4 regions of the Streptomyces sp. NPDC003036 genome follow, and region 4 is predicted to be linked to each of the others. Evidence: riboswitches for the same ligand, from Rfam matches in the RefSeq annotation. Region 4 holds a riboswitch; each other region holds the start of a gene.

Evidence for each region. Region 4 has a riboswitch for cyclic di-AMP ahead of ABZX67_RS05730 (LysM peptidoglycan-binding domain-containing M23 family metallopeptidase). Riboswitches for the same ligand answer to the same signal wherever they lie in the genome.
Region 1: linked by a shared signal. The riboswitch ahead of ABZX67_RS01520 (M23 family metallopeptidase) and the one ahead of ABZX67_RS05730 (LysM peptidoglycan-binding domain-containing M23 family metallopeptidase) in region 4 are both predicted to bind cyclic di-AMP.
Region 2: linked by a shared signal. The riboswitch ahead of ABZX67_RS28810 (C40 family peptidase) and the one ahead of ABZX67_RS05730 (LysM peptidoglycan-binding domain-containing M23 family metallopeptidase) in region 4 are both predicted to bind cyclic di-AMP.
Region 3: linked by a shared signal. The riboswitch ahead of ABZX67_RS20010 (transglycosylase family protein) and the one ahead of ABZX67_RS05730 (LysM peptidoglycan-binding domain-containing M23 family metallopeptidase) in region 4 are both predicted to bind cyclic di-AMP.

What each region holds. Positions count from the first base shown of each region.
Region 1 covers NZ_JBEXNO010000001.1:315,879-319,075, forward strand. Annotated here, with positions in the region: gene ABZX67_RS01505 (carboxymuconolactone decarboxylase family protein) at 1-72, shown strand, start outside; tRNA gene ABZX67_RS01510 (tRNA-Met) at 118-191, shown strand; gene ABZX67_RS01515 (PP2C family protein-serine/threonine phosphatase) at 436-1,467, shown strand; cyclic di-AMP (ydaO/yuaA leader) riboswitch at 1,743-1,879, shown strand; gene ABZX67_RS01520 (M23 family metallopeptidase) at 1,891-3,060, shown strand.
Region 2 covers NZ_JBEXNO010000049.1:42,233-45,429, forward strand. Annotated here, with positions in the region: gene ABZX67_RS28805 (hypothetical protein) at 130-483, shown strand; gene ABZX67_RS28810 (C40 family peptidase) at 506-1,420, opposite strand; cyclic di-AMP (ydaO/yuaA leader) riboswitch at 1,419-1,575, opposite strand; gene pcrA (DNA helicase PcrA) at 1,774-3,197, shown strand, end outside.
Region 3 covers NZ_JBEXNO010000025.1:100,603-103,799, forward strand. Annotated here, with positions in the region: gene ABZX67_RS20000 (cytochrome P450) at 1-96, shown strand, start outside; gene ABZX67_RS20005 (transglycosylase family protein) at 262-1,167, shown strand; cyclic di-AMP (ydaO/yuaA leader) riboswitch at 1,440-1,610, shown strand; gene ABZX67_RS20010 (transglycosylase family protein) at 1,614-2,324, shown strand; gene eno (phosphopyruvate hydratase) at 2,579-3,197, shown strand, end outside.
Region 4 covers NZ_JBEXNO010000005.1:120,960-124,156, reverse strand. Annotated here, with positions in the region: gene ABZX67_RS05740 (DUF6126 family protein) at 8-124, shown strand; gene ABZX67_RS05735 (tyrosine-protein phosphatase) at 149-961, opposite strand; cyclic di-AMP (ydaO/yuaA leader) riboswitch at 1,408-1,565, shown strand; gene ABZX67_RS05730 (LysM peptidoglycan-binding domain-containing M23 family metallopeptidase) at 1,570-2,475, shown strand; gene ABZX67_RS05725 (SGNH/GDSL hydrolase family protein) at 2,647-3,197, shown strand, end outside.

The DNA.
Region 1 (3,197 bases), on a different contig from region 4:
CTCGCGCTGATCTTCACCATCAACACCTGGAACCGCATCGCCCTCAGCACGGCGAAGGTGCCGGGCGAGTAATTGGTGTTGATCTTGCTCCGCATGGCGTAGGGTGGTGTTTACCGACGCGGGGTGGAGCAGCTCGGTAGCTCGCTGGGCTCATAACCCAGAGGTCGCAGGTTCAAATCCTGTCCCCGCTACTGATGACGACGAAGACCCGGTGCCACAAGGCACCGGGTCTTCGTCGTCATGTCGTGCGTGTGCTGCATGTCCTGCGTGGTCGCCCGGTCGGCCGATGGCGGGGCATCCTGCGGCGCGGCTCCGGTCGGTGTGAGCGGGGCCCGCCTACCGTCCGTAACCGTGGGTGACAACGGCGACAGGACCTGGGGTCGGAGCGCGCGACGCGCGAAGGTACGCCGCTTCCTCCGGGTGGTGCCCGTACTGATGATCGTCGGCGGGGTGGTGTTCGACCTGCTGACGCCGCCCCGGTTCACGGCCGTGCCGCTGTTCACCGCCGCCCCGCTCGTCGCCGCGCCGTTCTTCACCGTACGGATCACCCTGGTGGCCGGGGCCGCCGCCGTCCTGGCGCTGGTCGGGCTGCGCCTCCACAGCGGCACGCTGGACGAGGCCCCGTCGATCACGGAGCTCGTCACCCTGATCACGGTCTCGGCGTTCGCGCTGATGATCAACCGGGTCGTGCGGCGCAGCGGCGAGCGGCTCGCCTCCGCCCGTGGCATCGCCGAATCCGCGCAGCGCGCCGTGCTCCCGACGCCGGCCGAGCGGATCGGTGGCCTTCGGGTGGCGGCGCGGTACGAGGCGGCGCAGGCGGACGCGTTCATCGGGGGCGATCTCTACGCCGTGCAGGACACGCCCTACGGGGTGCGGCTGGTGGTCGGGGACGTCCGCGGGAAGGGGATGGGCGCGGTCGAGGCGGTGGCGGTCGTGCTGGGCGCGTTCCGGGAGGCGGCCGAGCAGGAGAGCTCGCTGGAGGGGGTGTCGCAGCGGCTGGAGCGGGCGCTCGCGCGGGAGGGGACCCGGCGCGACGGGCTCGACGCCTTCGAGGGCTTCACCACCGCCGTACTGGCCGAGGTGGCGCGCGGCGAGGCGGTGGTGCGGATCGTCAACCGCGGCCATCCCGAGCCGCTGGTGCTGTACGCCGACGGGGGCCTGGAGCGGCTGGAGCCGACCGAGCCCGCGCTGCCGCTGGGGATGGCGGACCTGGGGCCGTGGCCCGACCGCGCGGACGAGGTGCCGTTCCCGCCCGGGGCGACGCTGCTCTTCTACACGGACGGGCTTTCCGAGGCGCGGGACGCGAGCGGTGCCTTCTACGACCCGGCGGAGCGGCTGGCGGGGCGGAGCTTCGCGAGGCCGGGGGAGCTGCTGGACGCCCTGGTCGAGGACGTACGGCGGCATACGGGGGGCGGGGGGACGACCGACGACCTCGCGCTGCTGGCGGTGAGCAAGCCTCAGGGGTAGCGGGCCGGGGCGGCGGGAGCATCCGGGGCGGCCGGGCACGGAGGGTGATCGGTGTGGAGCCCTCCGCATAACATTTGACTAACCGTCAGAAAGTGTGGTGGGGCACACGGGGTGTGAGGGGTAGTCAACTTGGCTGCCTATGCCCGTTTGTGAGGCGGTATGCCGGGGGCTACGTGGTTAATGATCAGTAGGAACGGCTTGGAATCACGACCCCGCGTCTATTAACGTTCGATAACGCAGCGCGGTCGTCCCAGCCGACGCAAGAGCGACGGCACCGTGCGCGCGCGCCGAATTCCGCAAGGGAACCGGGGAACCACCACCTTGGGGTGAATCGGGCCGCATCGCCGGCCTGAAGGAGACCTTCCTGCTCCGAACCCGTCAGCTAACCCGGTAGGCGAGAAGGAAGGAAAGGAGTGCGCCCCCGTGGCGTCCAACAGGCCTGCCCCCGAAGCGCCGTCTGCTCCATCGGCCTCCCCGGCCGCCCCCGCCTCCCCGGCCCCCCACTTCGTCGACTCCTTCGGCCCGGGCCCCGGTTCCGGTGCGCCCGCGGAGGGCCAGTGGGAGGAGTGGAACCCCACCGAGGACACCGTCCGTCCCGTCCGTGGCCGCCACCGCGTGGTCAAGCAGCGCGGCGGGCTGGCCCGTAGCTCCACGGTCCTGGGCGTGGGCGTCATCGCGGCCGTCGGTGCCGGAGGGATGGCCACCGCGCAGGACAAGCCGGCGGTCTCCATATCCCTGCCCGACCTGTCCGGCGCGATAGCCGACAGCCTTCCGGACGCCGAGTCCATGCCGGGCATCGGCTCCCTGATCTCCGACGACGGTGCCGACGACGGTTCCGGCGGCGCCTCCGCGGACGCCCGGCTGACCGCCGCCGCGCCGCTGACCGCCGGGTCCCTCGCCGCCGACGACGGCCCCGCCGGGGACCGGGCCGAAGGCGGCGCGAGCGCCGGCGAGGCCCTGCGGGCGCGCATCCTCCAGCAGGCCGAGCAGCAGCAGGCGTCCGCGGACGCGGCGGCGAAGCTCGCGGCCGAGAAGGAGGCCGCCGAGCAGGCGGCCGCGCTGGCCAAGTCCCAGCAGACCGCCGCCGAGAAGGAGGCGGCCGCCGAGGCGAAGGCGAAGGCCGAAGCGGCGGCGAAGGCCGAGGCGGAGGCCGCGGCCAAGGCGGAGGCCGAGCGGCTGGCCAAGCTCGCCGGCAGCTACGCGCTGCCGACCTCCTCGTACACCATCACCTCCACCTACGGCCAGGCCGGCACCATGTGGTCCTCCGGCTACCACACCGGCCTCGACCTCGCGGCTCCCACGGGCACCCCGGCCAAGGCCGTGCACGGCGGCACCATCAAGTCGGCCGGCTGGTCCGGCTCGTACGGCTACCGGATCGTCCTGGAGCTGGAGGACGGCACCGAGGTCTGGTACTGCCACCTCTCCTCGATGACGGTGGGCGCGGGGCAGAAGGTCGCCACCGGCGAGACCATCGGGCGCGTCGGCGCCACCGGCAACGTGACCGGGCCGCACCTGCACCTGGAGGTCCACACGGCGGGCGGCGGCGGAGTGGACCCGCTGGCGTGGCTCCGCGGCAAGGGCCTGACCGTCTGAACCGTCTGACGGACTGACCGTCCGACGGCCCGCAGACTCCGGTGGCCCTGGCGTTCCACCCCCCGACGCCAGGGCCGCCGGTTCCTTCGCCCCATGGGCGGATGCCCGGAATACACCACCTCGGGTGGGGTGTTGAG
Region 2 (3,197 bases), on a different contig from region 4:
GTTCGGGAGCGGCTTCCGTCGGCGGCGACGCGCCTGGAACCTCACATTCCGTATCAGCTGTGACCGAGGCGACGAATGAGGCAACCCCGACCGGGGGCCGGTGCTATGGCCCCGGTTAGGCTCCGGCGCATGGACGTACTCATCAATGTCTTCGTCGCGCTGCACATCATCGGCATCGGCGCCCTGCTGGGCGGCTTCCTGTCCCAGATGAAGGCGATGGGCGCGGGCACGGCGCGCTTCAGCCCCGGCATGCTGCACGGCGCGCTGACCATGCTGGTCACGGGTGTCGCCCTGGTCGGGCTGAACCAGGCCGACGAGCAGACCGTGAACAACATCAAGATCGGCGTGAAGCTCGCGATCCTGGTCGTCATTCTCGGCCTGGTCTACGTCAAGCGGGACGAGGAGACGGTCGACAAGCCGCTGTTCGGCGCCGTGGGCGGTCTCACCGTCGCCAACATCTTCATCGCGACGCTCTGGACCTGAGGTCTGAGGTCCGGGGTCTCTCTTACGCGGGGCGCACGCAGCCGGACACCGGCATGGAGTGGACCGGCTCCTCGCGTACGTTCATCCCGGGCCGCGGGGCGTGGATCATCACGCCGTCGCCCTGATAGATGCCGACATGGCTGATGTCGTCGTAGAAGAACACCAGGTCGCCGGGGCGCAGCTCGTCCATGGAGACGCGCGTGCCGACATGGGCCTGCTCCCAGGTGGTACGCGGCAGGTCGACACCCGCCGCCTTCCAGGCCGCCTGGGTCAGACCGGAGCAGTCGTACGAGCTCGGGCCGGCCGCGCCCCACACGTACGGCTTGCCGAGCTGGGCGCGGGCGAAGGCCAGCACCTTGTCGGCTTTGGCTGCGGCGCGGTCGGGGCCCGTCTCCGTCCCGCAGGTTTCCGGTTCGTACGCCGGTTCGTACGCCGGTTCGTGCGCCGGCGTCTCCGCCGGCGTCTCCGTCCGCGATGCCAGCAGGGTGCGCGCCTCCGCGAGCTTGCGCTGCACCGTCCGCTTGCCGGCCCGCAGCGCCTCCGGGGTCTTCGCCGACTCGGCCTGCCGCGCGGCGGGCTCCGCCTTCGCCACCTCGACGACATCACTGACGGGCGTGGCGGTCGGTAGAGGTCGTGCGGGCTGGACGGGCTGCACGGGCTGGACGGGCTGGACGGGAGTGGCGTACCGCTGCGCCTGCGTACCCGTGCCGGCCTGCCGGTAGAGGTCGTCGACCTTTCTCTGCACCTCCTCGACCGTCGGCCGGCCCGGTGCGGCTTCGGCGGACTGGGCGGACTGAGCGGACAGCAGGGTCGTGACCGAGGCGATGGCGGCCGTCGTGACCCCGACGGCGGGGGAATTCGTACCAAACGAACCGAACGTACTGAACGTGCGGGTGGTGCGGCTGCGCGGCTTGCGATGCGACGCCAAGGCCGGCATCTCCTTCCGTAGACCGCCTACCGGGTCAACCGGCGGGTTCGGGCGAACGGAAGGTGCCCTACGGCCTGCGGAAACGGCCGATTCACCCCATGGTGCATGGTGGGTCCCCGGTTCCAACTCCCGTGCGGGGGAAGTGGATTCGGCGTGGGCGGTCCGATCGGCGTGGTTCGCCGATGAGGGAACGGCCCGCTTGTGCGGCACGCTAGCCAACGTGTGGTGGTGCTGTGAAGGATGATGTTCGATATGCCGGATACATTTTCGTGACCTTTACGCTGCGCTTATGCGAGGTGGCGGTGAGCGACGAAACCGGTTCGGCCCCGACTGTCAGTGGGGCGGCCTAGACTCGATAGGCGATGAGCAGCCTCTTTGACGACAGCTTCCTGGCGGACCTGCGGAACCACACCTCCGAGGAACCGCCGCCGCCCCCCGAGGACGCCGAGGACCACGCCCCGGCCCCGGAGGAGGTCCCGCACGACCTCTTCGGGGACCGTTACGACGTGCCCCCGGCCCGGGACGCGTACCACCGCGACGGCGCGCCGCGCACCGTCGTGGACCCCGCCGCGCTGCTGGAGGGGCTGAACGACCAGCAGCGCGCCGCCGTCGTCCACACCGGCTCGCCGCTGCTCATCGTCGCCGGTGCCGGCTCGGGCAAGACCCGGGTGCTGACCCACCGCATCGCCCACCTGCTGGCCACGCGGCACGTCCACCCGGGCCAGATACTGGCGATCACCTTCACCAACAAGGCCGCCGGCGAGATGAAGGAGCGCGTCGAGCAGCTCGTCGGCCCGCGCGCCAACGCCATGTGGGTGATGACCTTCCACAGCGCGTGCGTGCGCATCCTGCGCCGCGAGTCGAAGAGGCTCGGCTTCACGTCGTCCTTCTCGATCTACGACGCCGCCGACTCCAAGCGCCTCATGGCGCTGGTCTGCCGCGACCTGGACCTGGACCCGAAGAAGTTCCCGCCGAAGTCCTTCAGCGCCAAGATCTCCAACCTGAAGAACGAGCTGATCGACGAGGAGACCTTCGCCGACCAGGCCGCCGACGGGTTCGAGAAGACGCTCGCCGAGGCGTACCGCATGTACCAGGCGCGGCTGCGCGAGGCCAACGCCCTGGACTTCGACGACATCATCATGACGACGGTCCACCTGCTCCAGGCGTTCCCGGACGTCGCCGAGCACTACCGCCGCCGCTTCCGCCACGTCCTCGTCGACGAGTACCAGGACACCAACCACGCCCAGTACACGCTCGTACGCGAACTGGTGGGCACCGGTTACGAGGACCTGGACCCGGCCGAGCTGTGCGTCGTGGGTGACGCCGACCAGTCGATCTACGCCTTCCGCGGCGCGACCATCCGCAACATCCTCCAGTTCGAGGAGGACTACCCCGACGCGACGACGATCCTGCTGGAGCAGAACTACCGCTCCACGCAGACCATCCTCTCCGCCGCCAACGCGGTGATCGAGCGCAACGAGAGCCGCCGCCCCAAGAACCTGTGGACGAACGCCGGCCCCGGGACGCGCATCATCGGGTACGTCGCGGACACCGAGCACGACGAGGCGCAGTTCGTCGCCGACGAGATCGACCGGCTGACGGACGCGGGCGAGGCGAAGGCCGGCGACGTCGCGATCTTCTACCGGACGAACGCCCAGTCCCGTGTCTTCGAGGAGATCTTCATCCGCGTCGGCCTGCCGTACAAGGTCGTCGGCGGCGTCCGCTTCTACGAGCGCAAGGAGGTCCGGGACGTCCTGGCGTACCTGCGCGTGCTGGCGAACCCGGA
Region 3 (3,197 bases), on a different contig from region 4:
GGGCTGATTATGCGTGGACTGCGCACGCTCCCGGTCGAGTTCACCCCCTTTGGGAGGGGTCCCAGCGGGGCACCGGAAATGACGATCCGTCAGTAATGTGATCTTCGCGTAATCTCCCCTGCATCGACTTGTGACTGACGTTCGAATGCCGCTACGTTCACCGTCACCTCAGCAGTCACGCGAAAGGCACACCGCATGCGCTCCGGGAACGGCAGGCACCGTCGACCCCGTCAGGCCCCCGCCATCGTTGTCGCGGCAGGGGTGACCGGATCCGCCATCGCCCTTCCGCTGCTCGGCGCCGGCTCCGCGTCGGCCGTCGACGCCCACACGTGGGACCGGGTCGCCGAGTGCGAGTCCGGCGGCGCGTGGAGCGCCGACATGGGCAACGGCTTCTACGGCGGACTCCAGCTCTCGCAGGAGACCTGGGACGCGTACGGCGGCAAGCAGTACGCCCTGCGCCCCGACCTCGCCAGCCGCGCCCAGCAGATAGCCGTCGCGGAGCAGGTCTACGCCGCGACAGGCGTCAAGACCTGGGAGACCTGCGCCCCCATCGTGGGCCTGGGCGGCGCCACCGGGGCGAAGCCGGACGCCACGCCCGACGCGTCCTCCGGCACCGCGACGCCCGAGGCCGCCCCGGACGCCGCTCCCGGCGCGTCCGCTCCGGCCGACGCCGGCCAGCCGGTGGAGCCCACCGAGCCGGTGACCCCCGCCGACCCGGTCGAGAGCCTCCTGCCGGCCGAGCCCGCCGCGCCCACCACGCCGGACGCCGCGCCGGAGACGTCGGCCCCGGCCGCCCCGCCCGTCCCCGGCAACGGCAAGCACCGCGGCGCGCCCGACCCGGCGGAGCCCCCGGCGGCGACGGACCCGACCGCGACCGACCCGGCCGCGCCGGAGGCCGAGAACCCCACGAGCGCCGACAATTCGGTCAGCGGGCGCGAAACGGACGGCCACACCTCGCGAGGTGACGGCGCGACACGCGACCTGGCGGACGCCCAGCCGGGCGCGTACACCGTCCGCCCCGGCGACAGCCTCTCCGCCATCGCCGCGGCGAAGGACCTCGAAGGCGGCTGGACCGCCCTCTATGACGCCAACCGCCAGACCGTGGGCGCCGATCCGGACCTCATCCTGCCCGGCCAGAGCCTCGATCTGGCCCCCGCGCAGCGCTAGGTGGCGGGGGTGTTGGTACCCCTATGTCCGGGTCTGCGTCAGTGAGACATGAGTCTCTTTGTGCCAACTGGCGCCTCACGAACGCACGATGTGTCCGATCCGCCCCTCACCTGCGCAAACGTCCGTCAAGCGCAGGGCGGTAGGGGCGGATTGACCCGGATGTCCGTCTTTGAACTTCACCGGGCTCTGTGATTACGGTCTTCATCGCTCGCCATCGCGGGCCCCTTCGACCGGTACGCCGAATCCTGCCGCCGGACGCAAGGGAACAGTCGTCGCGTCATGCGCCGAAGGCAGGAGCGGGGGACCCAAGGTAGGTGCCGGCCCCCGGCCGTCGAAGGACGGTCCGTGAGCCGGCTTGGGGTGAGGCCGCGCGAGTCGCGCGGCGGGGCAGCTCATCAGCCCTAACCCGACAGCTCACCTCGCAGGCGTCGGTGAGGAGAATCTCCATGCTGTTTTCCAGCAAGGTTTCCGGCAAGGCCAAGCACCGTCGCCCGTCCAAGGCGGTCCGTTTCGCCGCGTTCGCCGGCATCACCGGCGTCGCCGTGGCCGCCCCGCTGATGGGCGCCACCTCCGCCTCGGCGGCCACCTCCGCCGAGTGGGACAAGGTCGCCCAGTGCGAGTCCGGCGGCAACTGGTCCATCAACACCGGCAACGGCTACTACGGCGGCCTGCAGTTCTCGGCCTCCACCTGGGCCGCGTACGGCGGCACCGCGTACGCCGCCACCGCCGACCAGGCCAGCAAGGCGCAGCAGATCGAGATCGCCGAGAAGGTCCTGGACGGCCAGGGCAAGGGCGCGTGGCCGGTGTGCGGCGTGGGCCTGTCCAACGCCGCGTACGACGGCGGCGCCGCCGAGCGCACGGCCGAGCAGCCCACCACCCGCAGCGAGCAGCGCACCGCGCCGAAGGCCGCGCCCAAGGCCGGGGAGGCCCCCAAGGCCGCGCCCAAGGCCGAGGCGAAGAAGACCGTCACCACCCCGACCGGCAAGAAGGTCGCCAAGGGCGACGGCGAGTACAAGGTGAAGGCCGGCGACACCCTCAGCACCATCGCCGAGGCGGAGAACGTCGAAGGCGGCTGGCAGAAGCTCTTCGAGCTGAACAAGGACATCGTCGAGGACGCCGACCTCATCTACCCGGGCCAGCAGCTCCACCTGAGCTGACCCCCCGACGGCCCCGGCCCGAGTCGCCCATGCGGCGGCGGGCCGGGGCCTTCGCGGTTACCGGCAGGTAAACCTTGTGGGCTTTTGCCCCGTAAACAGGGCCCTTGGGTCGTTTTTCGTCCCACGAGGCGGGCGTCGGCTGGCCCCGGCCCCCCGGCCGGATAGGCTCTTGTCGCACGGCGCAAGGCCAAAGAGACCCTGCACCCTGCACCGCTCGCGTCACACATTGCGTCACATCCCAGAAGGAGATGCTCGTGCCGTCCATCGACGTCGTCGTAGCCCGGGAAATCCTGGACTCCCGAGGCAACCCCACGGTCGAGGTCGAGGTCGGCCTCGACGACGGCAGCACCGGCCGTGCTGCCGTCCCGTCCGGTGCCTCCACCGGTGCGTTCGAGGCCCTCGAGCTCCGCGACGGTGACAAGGACCGCTACCTCGGCAAGGGTGTCGAGAAGGCCGTCCTCGCCGTCATCGAGCAGATCGGCCCGGAGCTCGTCGGCTACGACGCCACGGAGCAGCGGCTGATCGACCAGGCGATGTTCGACCTGGACGCCACGCCCGACAAGTCGTCGCTCGGCGCCAACGCCATCCTCGGCGTCTCCCTCGCCGTCGCGCACGCCGCCTCCGAGGCGTCCGACCTGCCGCTCTTCCGCTACCTGGGCGGCCCGAACGCGCACCTGCTGCCCGTTCCGATGATGAACATCCTGAACGGCGGCTCGCACGCCGACTCCAACGTGGACATCCAGGAGTTCATGATCGCCCCGATCGGCGCGGAGTCCTTCTCCGAGGCGCTGCGCTGGGGCGCCGAGGTCTACCACACCCTGAAGAAGGTCCTGAAGGACAAGGGCCTGTCCACGGGTCTGGGCGACGAGGGCG
Region 4 (3,197 bases):
GGACCCCATGTCCTACGAAGTGAAGTTCCCGCGCGGGCTCGTCGTCCGGCTCTTCGCCTACCTGGTGGCCGGCCACCTCTTCGCGGCGTTCCTGTACCTGCTCTTCGCGCTGGGCGCCGGCTGACGAGCCCGACCCGGGCCCCGGGTCTCAGCCCGCGTCGAGGAGCCGCTCGCGCAGCCGCTCCCGCGTCTCGGGCGTCAGCTTCAGGCCCTCCGAGAGGTACCGGTCGGTCGTGCCCCAGGTCTCCTCGATGGTCGCGAAGGCCGCCGCCAGGTACTCCAGGCGCGCGTCGAAGAGCGGGCTGAGCAGCTCCATCACCTCGGGCGACATACCGGCCGGGGAGCTGTCGCTGCGGTGCACCTTGTAGCGGCGGTGCGGGTCGTTGGACTTGAGGTAGTCCGCCTCGATGGCCTCCCGCTCGACGCCGACCGCCAGCAGCGTCACCGCGATCGACAGCCCCGCCCGGTCCTTGCCCGCCGCGCAGTGCATGAGCGCCGGGACGCTGTCCTCGGCGAGGGCGTGCAGCACCCGGCTGTGCTCCGCCGTGCGCTCCTTGATGATCGTGCGGTACGACTCCGACATCCGTGCCGCCGCCTGGCCGTCCGCGAGGATCTGGCGCAGCTGGTCGAGGTCGCCGTCGCGGACCATCCGCCAGAACTCGACGCCGTCGGCCGGGTCGGTGAGCGGGATGTTCACGTTCCGTACGCCGGGGAGCTCGATGTCGGGGCCTTCGAGCTTCTGGTCGGCGGCGTTGCGGAAGTCGAAGATCGTGTGCAGCCCGAGGGAGCCCAGGAACGCCGCGTCCTCCCCGGTGGCGTGCGCCAGGTGGCCGCTGCGGTAGAGCCGCCCGTGCCGGATGCGCAGCCCGTCCACCGTCGGCAGCCCGCCCACATCCCGGAAATTGCGCACACCGGACAGTTCGGGCTCGCTCGACGGGGCCTGCGGCACCTGCTGCGTCACGGGGACTCCTCCGCGTCTGACGTCGGCGCCGGCCGCCGACGATGTCGCGATCCGACGATACGACATTGGGTTCCCGGGGCAATCATCCGCACGGGTGCTCGATCCGTCCGCCTGTCCGCCCTCGGTGCGCCTGCGACGGCTCGTCGAGGTATGACGCTTCTGTCCGTATTGGGGTGTTCGGCATAACGTGCCCCGATAGAACGGGACATGGGCCTCGGCGCGTGAGCAGCGTCATAAAAGTGACCGTCCGTGGCCGGGCCTCTTCCGCAATTCCCCTGCGCTCACCGGGAATTCATGATCCGTAATCCACGGAGGGTGACCGGTAATCCGCGACGGCGCGGTGCAAAGGAATGCACTCGGGAAAGCGGCGGCTTGTTCGAGCCGACCCGACTGTCCTACGGTCACCGCAATCCGGCCGGACCGCCGAATCCTGCCGCCGGCCCGGAATTCAGCACCCACCCACGTGTGGCAGGAGCGGGGGACCCAGGTAAGTCCGCCGATCCCGGAATTCCGGGACCGGCTCGGGGTTAAGTCGCGTCACCACGCGGCCGGGCATCTCCAGCCCGAACCCGACAGCTCACCTCGCAGGCGCCGGAGAGGAATTCGCCATGCCCGCCAAGGGTAAGCACCGCCGTCCCAAGTCCAGCACGCTCACGCGTGGTTTCATCGCCGCCGGTACCGGTGGCGCGGCCATCGCCCTTCCGCTGCTCGGCGCCACCGGTGCGCACGCCGCGGAGCAGAGCGCCGCGCCGGCGACCGCTCCGCAGCAGGTGGTCGCCGCCGCGCAGACCGCCCAGGCCGCCGCCAAGCCCGCGCCCCGTACGTACACCGTGGTCGCCGGTGACTACCTCGCCAAGATCGCCCACAACAAGAACGTCAAGGGCGGCTGGCAGAAGCTGTACAAGGACAACCGCGAGGTCATCGGTGAGGACCCGTCGCTGATCCTCCCGGGCATGGAGCTCACCCTCGGCGCCAAGGCCGCCCCGGCCAAGGCCAAGCCGAAGGCGGACGAGGACCGCGGCGAGGCCCGCGCCTCCCGCTCCGCCGCCAAGGCCGAGGCCCCGGCGGCCAAGGCCGCCCCGGCGCAGTCCGCCCCGAAGAGCACCGGCTCCGGCTTCACGGCCCCGGTCGACTCCTCGATCACCACCCCGTACCGCGCCTCCGGCTCCATGTGGTCCTCCGGCTACCACACCGGTGTCGACTTCGCGGCCTCCTCCGGCACCAGCGTCAAGGCCGTCGGCCCCGGCACCGTGGTCTCGGCCGGCTGGAGCGGCTCGTACGGCAACGAGGTCGTCATCAAGCACACCGACGGCACGTACTCGCAGTACGCCCACCTCTCCCAGCTCTCCGTCTCCTCCGGCCAGAGCGTCAGCGGCGGCCAGCAGATCGGCCTCTCCGGGTCCACCGGCAACTCCACCGGCCCGCACCTGCACTTCGAGATCCGCACCAGCCCCAGCTACGGCTCGGACATCGACCCGCTGGCGTACCTGCGCCAGCACGGCGTCTCCATCTGACGCACCGTCGACGCGCCGTCGGCCACCCGCCCTGCCCGGTACCGCGCTCCACGGTGCCGGGCAGCGGCGTATTCCGGCTTGGACGAATCTTGACCGGTGGCATATCTCACGCTACGTCAACCCCTCCTTACGGTCGCGTAGGTCACAGGGAAGGAGGCAGGATGTGCTCCCGTGGCAGACGATTCGACCTTCAGAGACAGTGACGTATTCGGGTCGTACGTGGCGATCGGTGACAGCTTCACCGAGGGCGTCGGAGACCCCGGACCCGACGGCACGTTCGTCGGCTGGGCCGACCGCCTGGCGGTGCTCCTCGCCGACCGGCTGCCCGAGCCCGACGACTTCCGGTACGCGAACCTCGCCGTACGCGGACGGCTCCTCGACCAGATCGTCGAGGAACAGCTCCCGCGGGCGAAAGAGCTCGCCCCCGACCTGGTGACCTTCTGCGCGGGCGGCAACGACATCATCCGGCCCGGCAGCGACCCCGACGACGTCGCCGAACGCTTCGAGCGGGCCGTCGCCGACCTGACGTCGGTGGTCGGCACCGTGCTGGTGACGACCGGCTTCGACACCCGCGGCGTGCCGGTGCTGCGCCACCTGCGCGGCAAGATCGCCACGTACAACGGCCATGTGCGCGCCGTCGCCGACCGCTACGGCTGCCCCGTGCTGGACCTCTGGTCCCTCAAGACCGTCCAGGACAGACGGGCTTGGGACGCGGACCGGCT